3 regions of the Vibrio sp. SS-MA-C1-2 genome follow, and region 1 is predicted to be linked to each of the others. Evidence: predicted binding sites of a transcription regulator. Region 1 holds the regulator's gene; each other region holds the start of a gene.

Region 1 (6,664 bases):
CGATATTTTCCTGCCCGACGCGCTAATGGGGCTGGAATTGGACCTAATACGGGCGTATTAACATCGTATAACGGGTGACTTTGAAAGATCCCTTTGATTTGCTGTAAGAGTTGCTCAACACTGTCACTGTCATTTGATTCTGCTCTAAAAAGTGCCAGTTGGACGTAAGGTGGCAGCATTGTCTGCTGTCTTTCTTGTAGCACGGTTTGGCTAAATGCAGGATAGCCTGACGTTAATAGTGTCTGTAATAATGGATGTTCAGGTTGATGAGTCTGCAGTAATACGGTTCCTGGTTTGCTGGCTCTTCCTGCACGACCGGCCACTTGAATAAAGAGTTGAGCTAATCTTTCTGGTGCTCTGAAATCGCTACTAAATAGCGCGCTATCTACATCAATTAAACCGACTAATGTAACGTTGGGAAAGTGGTGACCTTTTGCTAGCATTTGTGTACCAATCAGGATCTGATACTCATTATTATGAATCGCATTGAGATGGCTTTCTAACTCTCCTTTACGGCGAGTATTATCTCTGTCGATACGAATCGTTTTATATTCAGAGAAAAGCTCATTCAGTTGTTGTTCTAACTGCTCTGTCCCGACACCTACAGGCTGTAATTGTGTTGAACCACAGCTACCACACTGGTGCATAACAGGGCGTTGAATACCACAATGATGACAGCAGAGTTCACGATTATGTTGGTGATAAGTGTAGTGAGTATCGCAACGTGGACAATCTGCAATCCAACCACATTCATGACAGATAATCGTCGGTGAATAGCCTCGACGATTTAAGAACAACATCACTTGATTACCGGCATTAAGATGTTTTCTCATTTCAGCCAACATAGGTGCAGAAAGCCCAGCTTGAAGATAGAGACCTTTGACATCGATGATCTGATAAGTAGCAGCAATCGCATTTCCGGCGCGTTGTGATAAAACTAAGGAGTGATATTTACCTGTTTGAACATTATGTAAGGTTTCAATACTCGGCGTTGCTGAGCCTAAAATAATAGGAACTTTATGCTGGTTAGCCCGAAATACTGCCAGATCTCGAGCATGATAACGTAGGCTATCTTGTTGCTTGTAAGAGCTGTCATGTTCTTCATCGATAATGGCGATACCAAGGTCAGCAAAAGGAACAAAGAGGGCAGAGCGAGTACCTAATACTATTCCAACTTGATTATCTCTGGCATCTAACCAAGCTTGAAAACGTTCGGTATCATTTAAACCGGAGTGAATAACGGCAATTGGCACATTGAATCTGCGCTGAAAGCGACTAATGGTTTGCGGTGTTAAGCCTATCTCCGGGACTAATACTAACGCTTGTTGACCTTTTGCGAGCACAGACTCAATGACATTAAGATAAACCTCTGTTTTCCCTGAACCTGTCACACCATCTAATAGATAACAAGCAAAACTGTTTTGTGCATTGATGGTTGCGACCGCTAATGATTGCTCGTGGTTTAACCTTGGTTTCTCTTCTGTAACAGCAAGGTACTTATGCCATTGACAATCGCTAGCCGCTTCTGAAAAAGACTCAACCCATCCTTTTTTTCAACAGCCTTTAAAGTAGCGGTGCTGATCTCCTCTTCTATCAACTGTTGATGCTCAACGGGACGATTGGCCAAACGAGTTAAAATAGCCACTTGTTTTGGCGCTCTTTTTAGTGCGGTTAATGGTTGTTCTCTGCCTTGTTCTGTTAATCGCCATAAACGAAGCGAACTGCGTGTGGCAGGTTTCCCTTTTTTAAGATAACTCGGAAGTGCATTGGCAAAGGTTTCACCTAAAGGGTAGTGGTAATAATGACTTGCCCAACGCAAAAGAGAATAGAGCTTTTCTGGCCAAATAGGTTGTTGATCTAATGCGTCAATAATGGGTTTTAGCTTATCAAGGGAGAAATCACTTTTATCATCAACCGCAATGACAATACCAACCAACTTTTGTCGTCCAAATGGCACTAATACTCGTCCACCAATGACTGTAGAAAGATGTTGGGGAATTAAGTAATCAAAGTTGCGATCAAGAGGTACAGGTAGAGCAACATGGGCGATATTGGGCATAAAAAATATGGCTACCTAACAGTCAATAAAAGTGAAAAAAGTAGGGTATTGTATTATCTCTTTTATATTAACAGAGATAAATTAAGGTGAAACCGGTAAATAAGTCATTAATCGTTAAGATAGGGAAATAAAAAGCAGTAAAATAGTTGATCGAAATTGAGCAATTGATTACAATCCTGCGCCTTACATATTGTAAATTTTTTTAATGACGTACGGTGTCCGGCTTTGGATCGGAAGAGCGGTACGGCCTTTATATTGAGGTAACACCATGAAAACAGGTATCCATCCTGAGTACACTGCAGAAACTGCAAAATGTTCTTGCGGTAACACATTTGAATTCAACACTACTCTAGGTAAAAGCATCAACCTAGACGTATGTGACAAATGTCACCCATTCTACACTGGTAAGCAACGTGTTGTTGATACTGGTGGCCGTGTTGATCGCTTCAACAAGCGTTTCGGTATGGTTGGTAAAAAGTAATTTTACCCGAATACATAAAAAAAGGATGCTGATGCATCCTTTTTTTTATCTGTCATTTAAGCGTTGAGTCGTTAGTTGTTCAAGATCTGGTACTAAGACTAATTATTCGTTTGTATCTGTATCGAGTAATCCCATTTCATTCATCATATTTTTTGCTTCTGCTGGAAGGTCTTCAATACGATCTTTACGAATATCATTATCCGTTGGCAAAGGTTGTCCGGTGTAGGCGTGAAGAAAAGCTTCACAGAGCAGCTCGCTATTGGTTGCATGGCGTAAATTATTCACCTGACGACGTGTGCGCTCATCCGTTAATATCTTCAATACTTTTAATGGAATTGAAACAGTGACTTTTTTTACCTGCTCGTTTTTCTTTCCATGTTCCGCATACGGGCTAATATATTCGCCATTCCATTCAGCCATGTTACACCTTCTCTACAATCATTTGGGTTACTTGAGGCAATTTCGTCCAGATAACGATTGCCATTTTTTCGATATGATGAATTTTAACGGTATTTCTCGCTTTAAGCAAAGACATATAGACGTCTAGATTGTTGACGGTTTAAATAAAGCTGGTAATGTTATGTTTTACTCTTTAATTAGGGTAATTTATTTTGAGTATATTAATATTTTATTAATGAGGAAGGGATAACTCATGAAAGAGAAAAAACTAGCGACTATTGCCGTTCGAACCGGTATTGAATCTGATACGCAACATAACGCGGTTGTTCCACCTATTTACTTGAGCTCTAACTATAGTTTTCCTGAGTTTGGTTCTGTTCCTCAGTATGATTATTCACGCTCAGGTAATCCAACCCGTACCTTATTGGCTAAAACCTTAGCTGACCTTGAGCAAGGCGACGGTGCGGTTGTGACCAATTGTGGTATGTCTGCCGTTAACTTGGCAGCTTCGTTACTCTCTGTTGGCGATCTTATTATTGCGCCGCATGATTGTTATGGCGGAACTTATCGTCTGTTTGATGTCAGAGCAAGAAAGGGTGATTTTAAGGTTCTTTTTATCGATCAGAGTGATGAAGAGGCGTGGCAACAAGCATTGGCACAAAACCCAAAGATGATCTGGTTAGAAACGCCCTCAAACCCGCTGTTACGTGTTGTTGATATTGCTGATATCTGCCAAAAAGCGAAACAATTAACTGATTGCCGAGTGGTGGTTGATAACACGTTCCTCTCTCCGTTATTGCAACAGCCATTAACTTTAGGGGCGGATCTAGTTGTTCACTCCACAACAAAGTACATTAATGGTCATTCAGATGTCGTGGGTGGTGTGGTGGTTTCTAAAACGCCTGAAGATACTGAACAGCTAATTTTTATGGGTAACTGCATTGGCGCAACCAGTTCACCATTTGACTCATATTTGACACTACGTGGTATTCGAACCTTAGCCGTGAGAATGAGAGGTCATGAAGAGAATGCCGCTAAAGTTTTAACTTTGTTAGATCAACACGCTTTGGTCGAAAAAGTGTATCATCCAAGTATAGTGACGCATCCTGGCCATGAAATTGCGAAAAAACAACAAACGGGTTTTGGTTCAATGATAAGCTTTGAGCTTAATGGCAGCGAAACACAATTAAAAACATTTATCTCTGAGCTGAAATTATTTTCACTGGCTGAATCATTAGGTGGTGTTGAAAGTCTGATTGCTCATCCACGTACCATGACGCATCGTGCTATGTCAGATGAAGCTCAAGAAGAAGCTGGATTGTCACCAATGCTGCTACGCCTCTCTGTAGGTTTAGAAGATGGTGATGATTTAGTGGCAGATTTAACTCAAGCATTAAATAAAGCAATTCAATAGGACAAAACCATGCTAACTGAATCTACGATATTGTCTCAACCTACCGCAACCAGAGAGCTGCATAAGTTTGGTGGCAGTAGCCTTGCTGATCCTATCTGTTTTCAGCGTGTTATCTCTATCTTGACTGAGTTCTCGACTAGCGATGATCTTATCGTAGTTTCAGCTGCTGGTGACACCACTAATCGTCTGCTTGCATGGTTAGATACGCGTATTGAACACCCTGATCTTGCTGAGCAGCAATTAACTCAACTCTATGAATTCCAAAAGGGTTTAATTGAGCAGTTATTGCCGATTGAGCAAGCGAAAGATCTCACTACTCGACTACAGAGTGACATTACCGAACTGAAAAGTTATCAGAATCGCGCACTTTCTGAATCAAAAACCGCAACGATTATTGGGTTTGGTGAATGCTGGTCTGTTCGATTGTTGAGTGCATTACTTAATGTAAATCAACTTCCTGCGACGACGTTAGATTCACGACTCTTCTTACGTGCTGAGAAAGCGGTTCAGCCTGAGGTGAATCGTGGGTTATCTTGGCCTCTATTGATGGAGCAATTGACTCAGCATCATGGCCATCGAATTGTGATTACGGGCTTTATGGCGCAGAATCAAGCGGGAGAAACGGTACTTTTAGGACGTAATGGTTCTGATTACTCTGCTACGGTTATTGGTGCATTAGCTGAGGTCTTAAAAGTGACGATTTGGAGTGATGTTGCCGGCGTTTTCAGTGCCGATCCACGCAAAGTGAATGATGCTTGCCTATTACCGTTATTGCGATTGGATGAAGCGAATGAGTTAGCTCGCTTAGGCGCTCCTGTCCTTCATCATCGTACATTACAGCCTATTGCCCAAAGCACGACAGATTTAATGCTGCGCAGCAGTCATCGTCCTAATGTTGGCTCAACGAAGATTGAAAGAATATTAGCCAGTGGATGTGGGGCGAAAATAGTGACGGCATTAAATAATATTGCGGTGATCGATATTCAAATTCCTGAAAGTCACGATTTCGCCCATAATAAGATAGAACTAGAGCAGTTATTAGCTCACCATCAACTTTCTCCTTTAGTGCTGCATACCGATGAACAACAACAGGTTATCTCTGTCGCTTATAAGCAGGATTTAATGGCGAATGTGCACGATATTATCGTAAAAAGCAGTATTGATGGCGAAGTATCTATAAAAGAGCAGTGTGATCTTATTGCGATTGTTGGTGCGGGGGTGAGTAAGAATGAGCACCACTGCCACTTCTTTTATCAGCAGTTAGCCCAAGAGTCTGTCGACTTTATCGCGATGAGTGAAACTGAATTAAGTCTGATTGCCGTACTATCAACGAGTGATACCGATCGTTTAGTCTCTCATATTCATTCTGCGGTATTTCAAGCAACAGCAGACTAGTCGATCTTATTATTTAGGGTATCGACTACTGATGCTCTTTAATCGTAGTTTTAAAAACAGAGTGATTGTTAAGGATATTAATCATCTTTGTTATTTTTATTATCAATGAGCATTGACATCCTCTCTACATCGCGTAATGTTGTAGCCATATAGACGTCTAAAATGATTTGTAAGGACGTTGGCATTTCAATAAATTAAGGATGATCATTATGGCGTATTCACATGTAAGCCAATTAGATGCATTAAATCAGAATATCGCCGATCTTAATGGTGATATTAATGTTTCTTTTGAGTTTTTCCTCCAAGTAATGAAAAGATGGAGCAGACATTATGGCAATCTGTTCATCGGCTTAAATCTCTAAAACCTAAGTTTGTCTCGGTCACTTATGGTGCTAATTCTGGTGAGCGCGAAAGAACCCACTCGATTATTAAAGATATTAAATCTCAAACGGGGTTAATTGCCGCGCCTCACTTAACGTGCATTGATGCTTCAAAAGATGAATTAAGAACATTAGCGAAAGATTATTGGCAGAGTGGGATTCGTGATATTGTCGCACTTCGTGGCGATCTTCCGCAAAATAGTACTATTCCTGAGCTATATGCGTCAGATCTTGTTGCTCTACTTAAAGATATCGCTGATTTTGATATCTCGGTGGCGGCTTATCCTGAAGTTCACCCTGAAGCAAAAAGTGCCCAAGCAGATTTAATTAACTTAAAACGTAAAGTTGATGCTGGAGCAAATCGTGCGATTACTCAATTCTTCTTTGATATTGAAAGCTACTTACGGTTTAGAGATCGCTGTGTCACTGCAGGAATTGATGTGGAAATTATTCCGGGCATTTTACCTGTTTCTAATTTTAAGCAGTTACAGCGCTTTGCAGCAATGACTAATGTCAGAATTCCTGCATGGATGCAG
Region 2 (6,664 bases), 690 kb from region 1:
AACTAGATAAGCTTGCATCTCTGATTAGGCTCCTTCCTGAATGCAAAGTATCAACAAAAATTGCTGATATAAAATAAATAGCATGAGAAAAATCAATTACATCTATTCATTCTAGTGGTCTATTGTTGATCTTTTTTGCTTTTCCTCTTTTATCGCATAAAAAAGCCACAATATCGATAACAATCATATGATTGAGTCAACATCATGGCTAATCTTTATCAGAGATAAACGTCGATTATTTTAATTGCCCAGCAACATCAACAATACTGTCAACCACTGCAGTAGCTAGCGCTTCACCCTCTTCTGTTACCGCTTTTCCTGTACGAACTAGGATTCGAGTACCGACATTTGCCGCCTGAGCTGCGCGCATATCATCGGCTTTATCACCAATCATGACCGATTTGTCCATATCGATATCTAAAAATGATTGTGCCGATAGCAGCATACCTGGGTTTGGTTTACGACAATCACAGGTTTGGCTATATTGTGCAACTGAACCGTCAGGGTGATGTGGACAGTAATAGATACCATCAAAATCCACGCCTTTGTCAGCGAAATTCCAATCCATCCATTCCGTTAATGTCATAAACTGATCTTCGGTGAACATACCTCGTGCAATCCCCGACTGGTTAGTCACTAAAACTAAGAGATAACCCATCTCTTTTAGCTTTTTACACGCTTCAAAGACACCATCAATATACTCAAATTGATCCACAGTATGCACATAGCCATGGTCAACATTAATGACGCCATCACGATCGATAAAAATTGCAGGATTAGACACAGTTTAGCCTTAAGATAATTAATTCTATTATCTTATGAGTATATCAACTCTTAACGGCTAATTCTCTTTTCATTTAAAATCGCGATTTCAACTGCTCCGATCTATCCCCGTTTAGACGTCTAGACGTAAAAAATAGTTGACTTAGACGTCTAGACTCCTTAACATCCAGAACATAAACACAATCTATTTACGGAAACGTCGAGCCGTTATCATTAATGCAACAATCATTAGTGTTATAAACAGCGACAATATATACCTAAAATAATTGGAGTTGCTAGTAGGCGGCAAGTGAGTGAGGCCCCATGAGTATAGGGGGACTATATGATTGGGGCGAACGAGTGCAGCCAACAACCTAGCGACTTCAAGTATGAAGGGTATAATAGATAACAATAATAATAAGAATTAGGGTAAGCGATGATCTCGATTGGAGCTGTAAATAAAATTTTTGATCAAGGGGAGCAACAAATCCATGCTCTTCGTGATATTAATCTCACGATTGCTGAAGGCACGATTTTTGGTGTTATCGGCTCTTCGGGTGCAGGTAAAAGTACATTAATCCGTTGTGTTAATTTACTAGAACGCCCGACAAGTGGTGATGTCATCGTTGATGGTACTAACTTAATGAGACTCTCTTCTCAAGAGTTAACCCTTGCTCGTCGCAAAATCGGGATGATATTCCAACATTTTAATCTTCTCTCTTCTCGTACCGTTTTTGACAATATCGCATTACCATTAGAGCTGGCAAATATGCCAAAAGAGACCATTGAAAAGCGTGTAACTTCTCTGCTTGAATTAGTTGGTCTCTCAGATAAGCGTGATGTTTATCCAGCAAATTTAAGTGGTGGACAAAAACAGCGTGTTGCCATCGCTCGTGCATTGGCGTGTGAACCGAAAGTTCTGCTTTGTGATGAAGCCACCAGCGCACTTGATCCCGCAACCACTCAATCCATTTTGAGACTGCTAAAGAAAATTAACCAAGAACTGAACATTACTATCTTGATCATCACCCATGAGATGGAAGTGATTAAACGTATCTGTCATGAAGTTGCTATTATTGGTGGCGGTGAGTTGGTCGAAAAAGGGGCGGTGAGTGAAATCTTTGCTCACCCTAAAACGGCACTAGCAAAAGAGTTTATTCGCTCTACCTTGGATCTTTCTGTTCCAGATGATTATCTTAACCGTCTTTCTGGAGAGTATATTCCTCAAAGCTACCCATTAGTGAGATTAGAGTTTACTGGTGCGTCAGTGGATGCGCCATTAATAAGCCAAGTTGCACGAGAGTTTAATATCGACATTAGTATTTTAAGTTCAAATATGGATTACGCTGGCGGCACCAAGTTCGGCATTATGTTAGCGGAGTTTTTTGGTACTCAGCAGTCATTTGAACAAGCGATCGATTTCTTACGTCAACATAAAGTACAAGTGGAGGTACTCGGCTATGTCTCTTAATTTAATCACTGAATGGTGGATGAATAATGAACGCCTTGTTGCGCTACTTATCGATGCATTAATCGATACATTAGTGATGGTTTTCTCATCAGGTATTATCGGTTTTCTATTTGGTATTCCAATTGGCGTGATTCTACACACCACGAAAAAACGTGGCTTACTTGAAAATAAAACATTAAATAAAATGCTTGGTGCGGTCGTTAATACCGGTCGCTCGATTCCATTTATTATTTTAATGGTGGCGATTATTCCATTTACTCGTTTAATTGTTGGCAGTTCAATTGGTACAGCAGCCGCCATTGTTCCTCTCACTATTGGTGCGATTCCTTTTATTGCTCGCTTAGTCGAAGGCGCACTATTAGAAGTGCCAAATGGTTTAGTTGAAGCCGCTCAAGCAATGGGTGCTAAACCGAAACAGATAATTACTAAAGTCTTACTACCAGAAGCTCTACCGGGCATTTTAAACGGCGTCACCATTACCCTTGTGACGTTAGTGAGTTATTCAGCAATGGCGGGAGCTGTTGGTGGTGGTGGTTTAGGGGATGTTGGTATCCGCTATGGTTATCAGCGCTTTGATGGCACCGTGATGGCAATTACCATTGTGATGCTGGTTATCCTTGTACAAATTATTCAATCCGTGGGTGATCACTTCGTTAAGAAATACGATTACAGATAAAAAATAAGCATCAATAAATATGATCAGTGGCTAATATCCCACTGAAACAGTTGAAAATTAAACGTAATAACAAACAGATTTAATAGATTTGACACCTAGTCAGTCAACATTATGGAGAAATACGATGAAATTAGGCTTAAAGAAACTTATTAGCATTGCCGCATTAGCAACAACGGTTCTACTTGCAGGTTGTGGCGAGAAAGAAGCAGAGAAAAACTCAGTGTTAAAATTGGGTGTAATTGCAGGCGCTGAAGCACAGGTGGCAGAAGTGGCGGTTAAAGTTGCAAAAGAGCAATATAACTTAGATGTAGAGTTAATCACATTTACAGATTATATCTCACCGAATGCCGCGCTAGACGAAGGTTCTATCGATATTAATGCCTTCCAACACAAACCATACCTTGATCAGCAGATCAAAGATCGTGGTTATAAATTTGCTATTGCTGGAAATACCTTTGTTTACCCAATCGCAGCTTACTCAAGTAAGATTAAATCTCTTGATGAACTACAAGCAGGCGCACAAATTGCGGTTCCTAATGATCCAACTAATCTTGGCCGTTCACTGGTACTTCTTGAAGCTCAAGGCTTAATTGGTCTTAAAGAGGGTGCGGGTATCCAAGCAACGGTACTGGATATTGTTAAAAATCCAAATGATTACCAAATTGTAGAATTAGAAGCGCCACAGCTTCCTCGCTCATTGGATGATGTAGAACTAGCAATTATCAACACCACTTACGCAAGCAGCATCAACTTAACGCCAGAGCGTGATGGTATCTTCGTTGAGAGCAAAGAGTCTCCTTACGTTAACTTAATTGTTGCTCGTGAAGATAACGTCAATGCTGAGAATGTTCAGACGTTCATCAAAGCGTACCAAACGGATGAAGTTGCTGAAGCAGCGAAAAAGATCTTTGATGGTGGCGCAGTAAAAGGCTGGTAATAATTTACCGTGACTAAACAGTAATAACGCCCAGAATAGATAATCAATAACGGCCTCGCGATCTTATCGTGAGGCCATTTTTTCACTTAACGTTTTCTTTTACTTATCATTTCCTTTTATTTACTGTTTTCACTTAGTTAGCACTGTCATTAATTATCAATCCTCACTCGGAAAACCACGTACCCCTTCTCTCCCGCTTCAATTCTACCGCCAATAATCCACTCTAATTGACCTTGATAGCCCGTTGTTACCGATGCTGGGATCACACGGCAACTCAATGTATCAGGGACATTATCGGTTGTTGGTGTATAAGGATCATCGCAAGATGCGCCGCCTTCTAATTGAGAGAATTCAGGGACATAATCATAAATATTTAAGTCTTTAATAAATTCTGATGTCCCATTCTCGAAGTAAAGCCGATACTCCAACACATCACCTGATTTCCCACTATTATCGGTGGTTTCTATGCCGTTTTGCGTGATATTTTTGACGGTTTTTCTTAGGGTGACTAAACCACTTCCGGTTGTTCCTGCAATATTGATCCGGTCTTGATTTGATTTATTGTCACTTTGGCTGTGCCCTGTACCGCTACCGTCTAAAAAGTCACTTAATGCTGCTATCTGATAATGAACTTCATCGGCCAAATGAATATCATTCGACAGATCCACTTTAGATATCAGACAGTATTCTTGATTATCAATCAGCACAGCAACAGGCACCTCAACCTCGGTTCCTTCTAACTTTCCGTTACAGTTTGAATCATGATAAAGGGTGGTTACAAAATTCTGTTCACTGGAGGTTTTATTCATCGAAAACGTGACGTTTGCTGGGCTAAAGTTGGTATAAACATGAGGAATATATAACGTCCCACCTTGGTTGCCATTCTGTTGAGTATTGGCCGTTAACAAGGGTTGATAAATTTTACCAAAGTTAATGTTTTTAATTTGGTCGCCCGATGAAACATTAAGAGGGATCTCACTGTCTGTCACGATGCTGTTTGAAGGGAAGTTCACACCCGTCGCTTCACTAATGGCGATGGTATTACTTTGCGGAAGAACTTTAATTGTGAAAGCTTGATCCGTCAATCGCCCTTCTAAGTCAAATTGATAGTAGCCAGCCCCATCACTCCTTGTCGTTGCAAATAAAACGTCATCACGATAAAGATCAACAATATAATGAGTTAACCCTGATTCATTCGTGTTTTTGATACCATTGTGAGCCGTTGTTCCTCCATCTATTCCATTATCATTAAAGACATACCCTGATAACGTTGTTATCGCAATAATAGGAAAATAGTAATCCTCTACCTCGCCATTCTCAGCAGGGCTACCTTGAGCCTGATCTGTTGGCTCATTACACATATCAACCATTGAACAGAAACGAACTCGTACCAAAGCGGCATCTGAATAGTTCGCTTTGGTGACATTAATCGTCACGCTATTCTCTCCTGCATTGACAGGTTGATCGCGAATAACCTGTCGCCAAACCCCATCGCCATTATCATCAATCCAGATATTAAGTACACCTTGTTGACTCACTGAGAGCGTTACTGGGTTATCCCCTAACAGTAAATCTGAAACATGATTTAAACTGTCTTCATCATCCATTCCCTCTTGGTCATCACCCAGCGCTTGATCATCATGGTGTTGATTTTTGTCAGGCTCCCATGTCTGGCCTAAATAATAGGTAGTTGGAAAGTTACCCGCAGGAGAAAGGGGGTCATTATGAGGATTATAGTAGTAGTGAGAAACCTCACCATAATTGAGTGCGGCATCACCTAAATCTCGAGTGTAGGCGGAAAAAGAGATAATTTTAAAGTAACCATCATCACCATCTGACGCGGGCTCACTGCCATGACCATCTTTACCCGTAATCATTTGAGTCAAGATTCCGAAATAGCGCTTATCCTTTTGATCATATTCATAAGTCTCTCTATCACGGAAAAAAGAACCACCACCGCCACCAGCCCCAGTAATGATTCCAGCACCATTATCGGAGAAGGTATAACCAGTATAGTCTTCACAGCGGTTCTTCATTTCCGCAACATTAACAGATCCGCTTGGCCCTACACCACTGGCACAGGAGTTACCCCCGCCACCTCCACCAGAAAATCCACCACCGCCACCGGCAAGTTTGCGCCCTGCACCGCCTCCACCAGTAAAGCCACTACCGCCATCTCCTGCAATTTTACCCGCCCCCTGATCGGTATATCCTTCACCACCAGAAGCGATAGGTAATAAGCCGTTTGGATCGGTAAATGAAGTGATTAAGCTATTCGGTGTAAAGTTTTTTCTCGCCTTGCCTCCTCCTCTGGCAGGAGGTGACGCTGCAAAAGGTCGAGTGCCTCCATCGGTTCTAAAACCTCCCCACGCATTCACTTCCCCCCCCTTAGAGAAAACTCCGCCACCTCCAGCTGCACCCCAGTCAAAAGCGCCTGAATTTCCTCCACTATCAAAAATAAAAATAGATTGCCCGCCCCCTTCACCACCTAAACCGCCAGCTCCTCCTCCGCCATAAGGATAATAGCCATGAGCATCAGTCGGTCCAACATCAGGCCAATTACCAAACATATTGCCAAGACGAATGTCTACAGGAGTAGTTCCACGCACTGGTAGTTGTTGTCCAGCTGGAATATTAACAATCGGATCACTGGTTGCTCGACTCTCTCCTGTTCGTCCATCTTTCGTTTCTGAAGCACCTAAACCATGTTGATTTAGCTGGTTATCCGCTCCACCGCCTCCCCCTGCGACCATTGCCAGATAGTTATCGATAGTCACTGCAGAACTGCCTCCCCCTCCCGCCGATGAACCTCGTCTTA
Region 3 (6,664 bases), 230 kb from region 1:
CATTGTGGCCTTCAGCTGCAATAAATGTATTTGCAATACCACCACCAACAACAAGCTGATCAGCGACTTTAGATAGAGACTCTAACACATGTAGCTTAGTTGATACTTTTGAACCACCAACGATAGCAACTAATGGACGAGCAGGGTTGTCCATTGCTTTACCTAGTGCTTCAAGTTCGTTAGCCAGTAAAGGACCCGCACAAGCAACAGCTGCGTTCATACCAACACCGTGAGTTGATGCTTGAGCACGGTGAGCTGTACCGAATGCATCCATCACAAAAATATCACAAAGCGCAGCATATTTCTTAGATAGCTCTTCGTCGTTCTTCTTCTCGCCTTTGTTAAAACGAACATTTTCAAGAACAACAAGCTCACCTGCATTTAGCTCTAGGCCATTAAGGTAATCTTTTGCTAGCTTCACTTCACAATCTAGTGCGTCGTTTAAGTAGTTAACAACTGGAGCTAAAGAGAACTCTTCTGCGTATTCACCTTCAGTCGGACGACCTAAGTGAGAAGTAACCATTACTTTTGCACCAGCAGCTAGGCAGTGCTTAATTGTTGGGATTGATGCAAGAATACGAGCATCAGAAGTTACTTTGCCATTTTTAACGGGTACGTTAAGGTCAGCACGAATAAATACACGTTTACCTGCTAGTTCCAGGTCAGTCATTTTGATTACAGACATTGTAAGTCCTCTTCCAAAGTTAGCTAAATATAAAAATTTCATTAGAGCATAATCACATACTGATTAAGCTCATACCAATTTCATGATAGAAGCCGTTTGATCACCAAACCACTTCTCAATATTCATCTATTTGCTCAATAAGTCTATAGTGAGGTTGACACTATTTCCAACTCAATTTCCACTATAAAAAAAACATTATCTTAAATGACTTATTTGCTTCTTAAAGCTTTAATAATTTGTTAATAAAAACAACGCTGCATAATGTACACTGTTATCACTTATATTGGGATTGATTTATGTCATTAAGTTTCACTTTTTTATGAAAAATAACATATCAAATTCAAAATCAGCGATAAATCCAGATCATTTTATTGAAAAACCAGCAAGATTGTTGCTTCCTTACATATTTTAAACCAAAAGATAGAAAATGTAAGTAAAATAAGAGTGCATTTTTCAACTATAAATAACCAGAAAACTCGATGTATACCTAAAATAATTAAAGTTACTAGTAAACGACAAGTGAATGATGCCTCATGAGTATAAGTGCACTATATGATTCGGACAAACAAATATAGCCAACAACCTAGCGACTTAAAGTGAAAATAGGATAATAAGGAATGACTATGTATAAAGTATTAGCATTAGATTTAGATGGAACCGTTCTGAATTCAAAACATGAAATCAACCCAGAACTTAAAGAGGCAATTCAAAAGATAAAGCGTCATTATCATGTGATGCTAGTCACAGGTCGTCATCACACTTCTGCTAAGCCTTATCATGATGAACTTGGGCTAGATACACCAATTATCTGCTGTAACGGAACGTATATTTACGATTTTGCAAAAAATGAGGTGCTATTTGCGAATGCGATTGAAAAAGAGAGTGCCTTTAAGTTTCTCGATCTTTCTGACCAATATAATATTAACTCTGTTATCTATGTCACCAATGAAATGGTGCATTTAAAATCTAAACCTATCGACTTTTTATCTTATCTTGAGGGCTGGGCGCTTAACTACCCTGAAAATGATCGTCCACAAGTCATCCGTGTTGATTCATTAAGAGATAATATAGAACCGGCTGAATATGTTTGGAAGTTTGTTGCAGAGGGTGATATAGAGGCGATCAATCAGTTTTCAGAGCTAGACTTTATTAAAGAGAATTTTAATGGTGAACGATCTTGGGTCAATCGAGTAGATTTTGCAAAAAAAGGGAATACTAAAGGCGTTAGATTGCAACAATATCTCGATATGATATCAGTCTCCGCTGCAGAAGTTGTGGCGATCGGTGATAACCATAACGACATATCTATGATTGAATTAGCCGGCATGGGCATTGCGATGAATAATGCTGATGATAAAGTAAAATCGAAAGCAGACCGCATTTGTACCACCAACTCAAATGGTAACGGGATCTCATTACTTCTTGATGAGTTATTTTTAGTATCATAAATTGTCCCTACAAAATACAAAAAAAGCTGAGGGATAATTTCATCATCACCCACTCAGCTTCTATTTTTCATCACCGCTTAAATCATTAAGTGGTGATTGTCGTTTTGGTCAGCTAACTAATCTTTAAGTCGATTAGCTTAATAGCTCTTTTGCTGTCTCAACAACGTTTTCTGTTGTGAAGCCAAACATCTTGAATAGCTCACCTGCGGGTGCAGACTCACCAAATGTTGTCATGCCGATAATACGACCATCTAAACCAACATACTTGTACCAGAAGTCAGCAATACCCGCTTCAATCGCAACACGTGCTGTTACGTCTGAAGGCAATACTGATTCACGGTATGCAGCATCTTGTGCATCAAATAACTCTGTTGCTGGCATTGAAACCACACGTACTTTATGACCTTCAGCCGTTAATTGTGCGTATGCTTCTGTTGCTAGCTCAACTTCAGAACCTGTTGCAATCAAGATTAGCTCTGGCTTGCCTTCACAATCTTTTAGGATGTAACCACCCTTTGTGATGTTCGCTACTTGCTCTGCATTACGATCTTGCTGTGCTAAATTTTGACGAGAGAAGATCAATGATGTTGGACCATCTTTACGTTCAATTGCATATTTCCAAGCAACGGCTGATTCAACTTGATCACATGGACGCCATGTGCTCATGTTTGGCGTTAAACGCAGTGAAGATACTTGCTCTACAGGTTGGTGTGTTGGACCATCTTCACCAAGACCGATTGAGTCATGGGTGTAAACCTGAATGTTCTGCACCTTCATTAGGGCAGCCATACGCATTGCATTACGCGCATATTCCATAAACATAAGGAATGTTGCACCGTAAGGAACAAAGCCACCGTGGAGTGCAATACCGTTCATGATCGCCGTCATACCGAATTCACGTACGCCGTAGTGGATATAGTTACCGGAGAAATCACCCGCTTCAAGTGATTTAGAACCTGACCACATGGTTAGGTTTGATGGAGCTAAATCCGCAGAACCACCCATAAATTCAGGTAAGATCTGACCAAATGCTTCTAATGCATTTTGTGAGGCTTTACGTGATGCGATATTCGCAGGGTTTGCTTGAAGATCTGCAATGATTTGTGTCGTTTTCTCTTCCCAAACTGCAGGAAGCTCACCATTTATACGACGCTTAAATTCAGCAGCTTCTGCTGGGTAAGCGGCTGCATACGCTGCAAACTTCTCATCCCATGCGGCTTCTTTCGCTGCGCCTGCGACTTTTGCATCCCACTCGCTATAGATATCAGCAGGAATTTCAAATGGGCCGTATTCCCAACCTAGAGCTTTGCGTGTTGCCGCGATCTCATCCGCACCAAGTGGCGCGCCGTGACAATCGTGTGTACCAGCTTTATTTGGTGAACCAAAACCGATGATCGTTTTCGCACAAATTAGTGTTGGACGAGGGTCAGCTTTTGCCGCTTCAATTGCTGCATTTAATGCATCGCTATCGTGACCATCAACCGCTGGAATAACGTGCCAACCGTAAGCTTCAAAACGCTTAGGGGTGTCGTCAGAGAACCAACCTTCAACTTCACCATCGATAGAGATACCATTGTCATCCCAGAATGCAATTAACTTGCCTAGACCTAACGTCCCAGCCAGTGAGCATGCTTCATGAGAGATACCTTCCATCAAACAGCCATCGCCCATGAACGTATACGTATAGTGATCAACGATATCATGACCGTCACGGTTAAACTGATCTGCCATCGCTTGTTCAGCAATTGCCATACCCACAGCATTAGTAATACCTTGACCTAATGGGCCAGTCGTTGTCTCAACACCTGGCGCATAACCGTACTCTGGGTGACCCGGCGTTTTTGAGTGTAGCTGACGGAAATTCTTTAAGTCATCAATTGATAGCTCGTAGCCTGTTAAATGAAGCAGTGAGTAAATCAACATTGAGCCATGGCCGTTAGATAGGATAAAACGGTCACGATCAGCCCAGTTCGGGTTTTGTGGGTTATGGTTCATGTGGCTACGCCATAACACTTCTGCGATATCAGCCATACCCATTGGTGCACCTGGGTGACCAGAGTTTGCTTTTTGTACTCCGTCCATGCTTAGTGCACGGATTGCATTTGCTAAAACCTTACGAGACGACATGTCTACTCCTGAGTAAAACTCTCTAAAAAGAAAATTGATGACATATTTATGTAAATAATTAGCTTCGTATTTAATTATTCATATTTTATTTTACGTATAAACATTCATAAACTCAATAGCTTAATGATTAACCAGCTAAACAAATAAAAAGCTAACACATTGATATAAAAGAAAATGGAAAATAACAGCTCAAACTAACATTACAATTTTTTATGTGTGATTGATCAAAAAAATTTGATTTTTTCACATTCAGAGTTAAAATAGACGTCTAGATGTCAGAACATCCAAAAATCACGTTTCTGACAATGACCTTATTTTTTGCACTCTAATAGTGGAGCTATTCATGGCTAATCATCTATTTACTTCTGAATCAGTATCAGAAGGCCATCCAGATAAAATCGCTGATCAGATCTCTGATGCAGTACTAGACGCAATTATTGCACAAGATCCAAAAGCACGAGTTGCGTGTGAGACATACGTTAAAACTGGTATGGTGATGGTAGGTGGTGAAATCACTACCTCTGCTTGGGTTGATATCGAAGAGCTAACACGTAAAACAGTTGCTGAAATTGGTTATACTCACTCAGATATGGGCTTTGATGCTAACTCTTGTGCCGTATTAAACACAATTGGTAAACAGTCTCCAGATATTAATCAAGGTGTTGATAAAGCAGATCCTAAAGAGCAGGGTGCCGGTGACCAAGGTATCATGTTTGGTTATGCGACTAACGAAACTGACGTATTAATGCCTGCACCAATTACGTACTCTCACCGTCTTGTACAGCGTCAAGCTGAAGTTCGTAAAAGCGGTACCTTAGAGTGGTTACGTCCAGATGCTAAAAGTCAGGTGACGTTTGCGTATGAGAATGGCCAAATTGCAGGTATCGATGCAGTTGTTTTATCAACTCAACATGCTGAATCTGTTTCTCTTGCTGACCTTAAAGAAGGGGTAATGGAAGAGATCATCAAACCAGTACTTCCATCAGAATGGTTAAAGAAAGAGACTAAATTCTTCATTAATCCAACCGGTCGTTTTGTTATCGGTGGCCCAATGGGTGACTGTGGTCTAACGGGTCGTAAGATTATCGTTGATACCTACGGCGGTGCAGCTCGTCACGGTGGCGGTGCATTCTCTGGTAAAGATCCATCAAAAGTTGACCGTTCAGCGGCTTATGCTGCACGTTATGTTGCAAAGAACATTGTTGCAGCAGGTCTAGCTGATCGTTGTGAAATCCAACTTTCTTACGCTATCGGCATTGCAGATCCAACATCAATCATGATTGAAACGTTTGGTACTGAAAAAGTTGCTCACAACATCATCATTGAAGCGGTACGTCAGCACTTTGATCTACGTCCATATGGTCTACAAGAGATGCTAAATCTTCTACAACCAATCTACCAGAAGACGGCTGCATACGGTCACTTTGGTCGCGAAGAGTTCCCTTGGGAAGCGACAGATAAAGCCGCGACACTACGTGCATTCGCTGGTCTATAATTATCGGTAAGTTGTCATTCATCATTTAATATTCAATGACAAAAAATCGATATATACCTAAAATAATTGGCGTTGCTAGTAGGCGGCAAGCAAGTGAGGCCCCATGAGTATAGCTGTACTCGAACGAGTGCAGCCAACAACCTAGCAACTTCAAGTATGAAGGGTATTAAGGGTGGCTTAGGCTGCCCTTTTTTATATCTGCTTGTCTCCCATCTTAATTGCCGTCTTTCTCACAACACCAAGCATTTGAAGTCTATTTTCGTTAATAAAAAAAGTGCTAAAAAATAAACGCTAAAAGGCAGATAACACAATAACCAAAAATGAAAATAAAATAGGCGCTATAATCCTCCCCTCAAGCATAAAAAATTAGAGTTTATTTAAGATAATGCCATCGTCTCCTAATCACCTCATAGACCATTCACTAACCCTCAATCAACAGCATTCATTGCAAAAAGTTGAACAGTGCCTGGGGCTGGTTAATCAAAAACTCAATTTGTCTTTACCTATGCCAAATGTTCAATTTAATCAAAGAGGAAAGATCGCGGGCACCGCTCATCTACAAAAGTGGGAAATCCGGCTCAATCCTATTTTATTAGCGGAAAACAGTACTGATTTTATCAAACAAGTGATCCCTCATGAAATTGCCCACCTCATCGCCTTTCACCTTTACGGTCGAGTTCGTCCTCATGGTCATCAGTGGCAATCAATTATGCGCGAGATTTTTCAGCTTGAACCTAAAACTACTCATAATTTTGATATTACCTCGCTACAAGGCAAGCTCTTTGATTATCAATGCCAATGTCAACAGCACCAATTAACTGTCCGTCGCCATAATTCTATCCAACGGCAGCAACGTCAATACCGATGCAGACAATGTGGTTGTGAACTGCAATGGCTCAAAAATAAGAT

Evidence for each region. Region 1 encodes MetJ, which represses methionine synthesis genes. Its sites were predicted from a motif close to TTAGACNTNTANANGTCTAA; they were not measured.
Region 2: a site for MetJ is predicted at 926-945, ahead of metN (methionine ABC transporter ATP-binding protein MetN). Genes of this name have one in related genera too.
Region 3: a site for MetJ is predicted at 4,521-4,540, ahead of metK (methionine adenosyltransferase). Genes of this name have one in related genera too.

The regions. Positions count from the first base shown of each region.
Region 1 covers NZ_CP090981.1:438,450-445,113, reverse strand. Annotated here, with positions in the region: partial or broken gene priA (primosomal protein N') at 1-2,059, opposite strand, end outside; gene rpmE (50S ribosomal protein L31) at 2,328-2,540, shown strand; gene metJ (met regulon transcriptional regulator MetJ) at 2,643-2,960, opposite strand; gene L0B53_RS06595 (O-succinylhomoserine (thiol)-lyase) at 3,193-4,353, shown strand; gene L0B53_RS06590 (aspartate kinase) at 4,363-5,748, shown strand; partial or broken gene metF (methylenetetrahydrofolate reductase) at 5,958-6,664, shown strand, end outside.
Region 2 covers NZ_CP090981.1:1,123,595-1,130,258, reverse strand. Annotated here, with positions in the region: gene L0B53_RS09755 (ABC transporter permease) at 1-18, opposite strand, end outside; gene gmhB (D-glycero-beta-D-manno-heptose 1,7-bisphosphate 7-phosphatase) at 236-784, opposite strand; gene metN (methionine ABC transporter ATP-binding protein MetN) at 1,199-2,233, shown strand; gene L0B53_RS09740 (methionine ABC transporter permease) at 2,223-2,909, shown strand; gene L0B53_RS09735 (MetQ/NlpA family lipoprotein) at 3,034-3,846, shown strand; gene L0B53_RS19390 (GEVED domain-containing protein) at 3,996-6,664, opposite strand, start outside.
Region 3 covers NZ_CP090981.1:212,651-219,314, forward strand. Annotated here, with positions in the region: gene L0B53_RS05530 (phosphoglycerate kinase) at 1-685, opposite strand, end outside; gene L0B53_RS05535 (Cof-type HAD-IIB family hydrolase) at 1,309-2,133, shown strand; gene tkt (transketolase) at 2,266-4,260, opposite strand; gene metK (methionine adenosyltransferase) at 4,604-5,755, shown strand; gene L0B53_RS05550 (SprT family zinc-dependent metalloprotease) at 6,141-6,664, shown strand, end outside.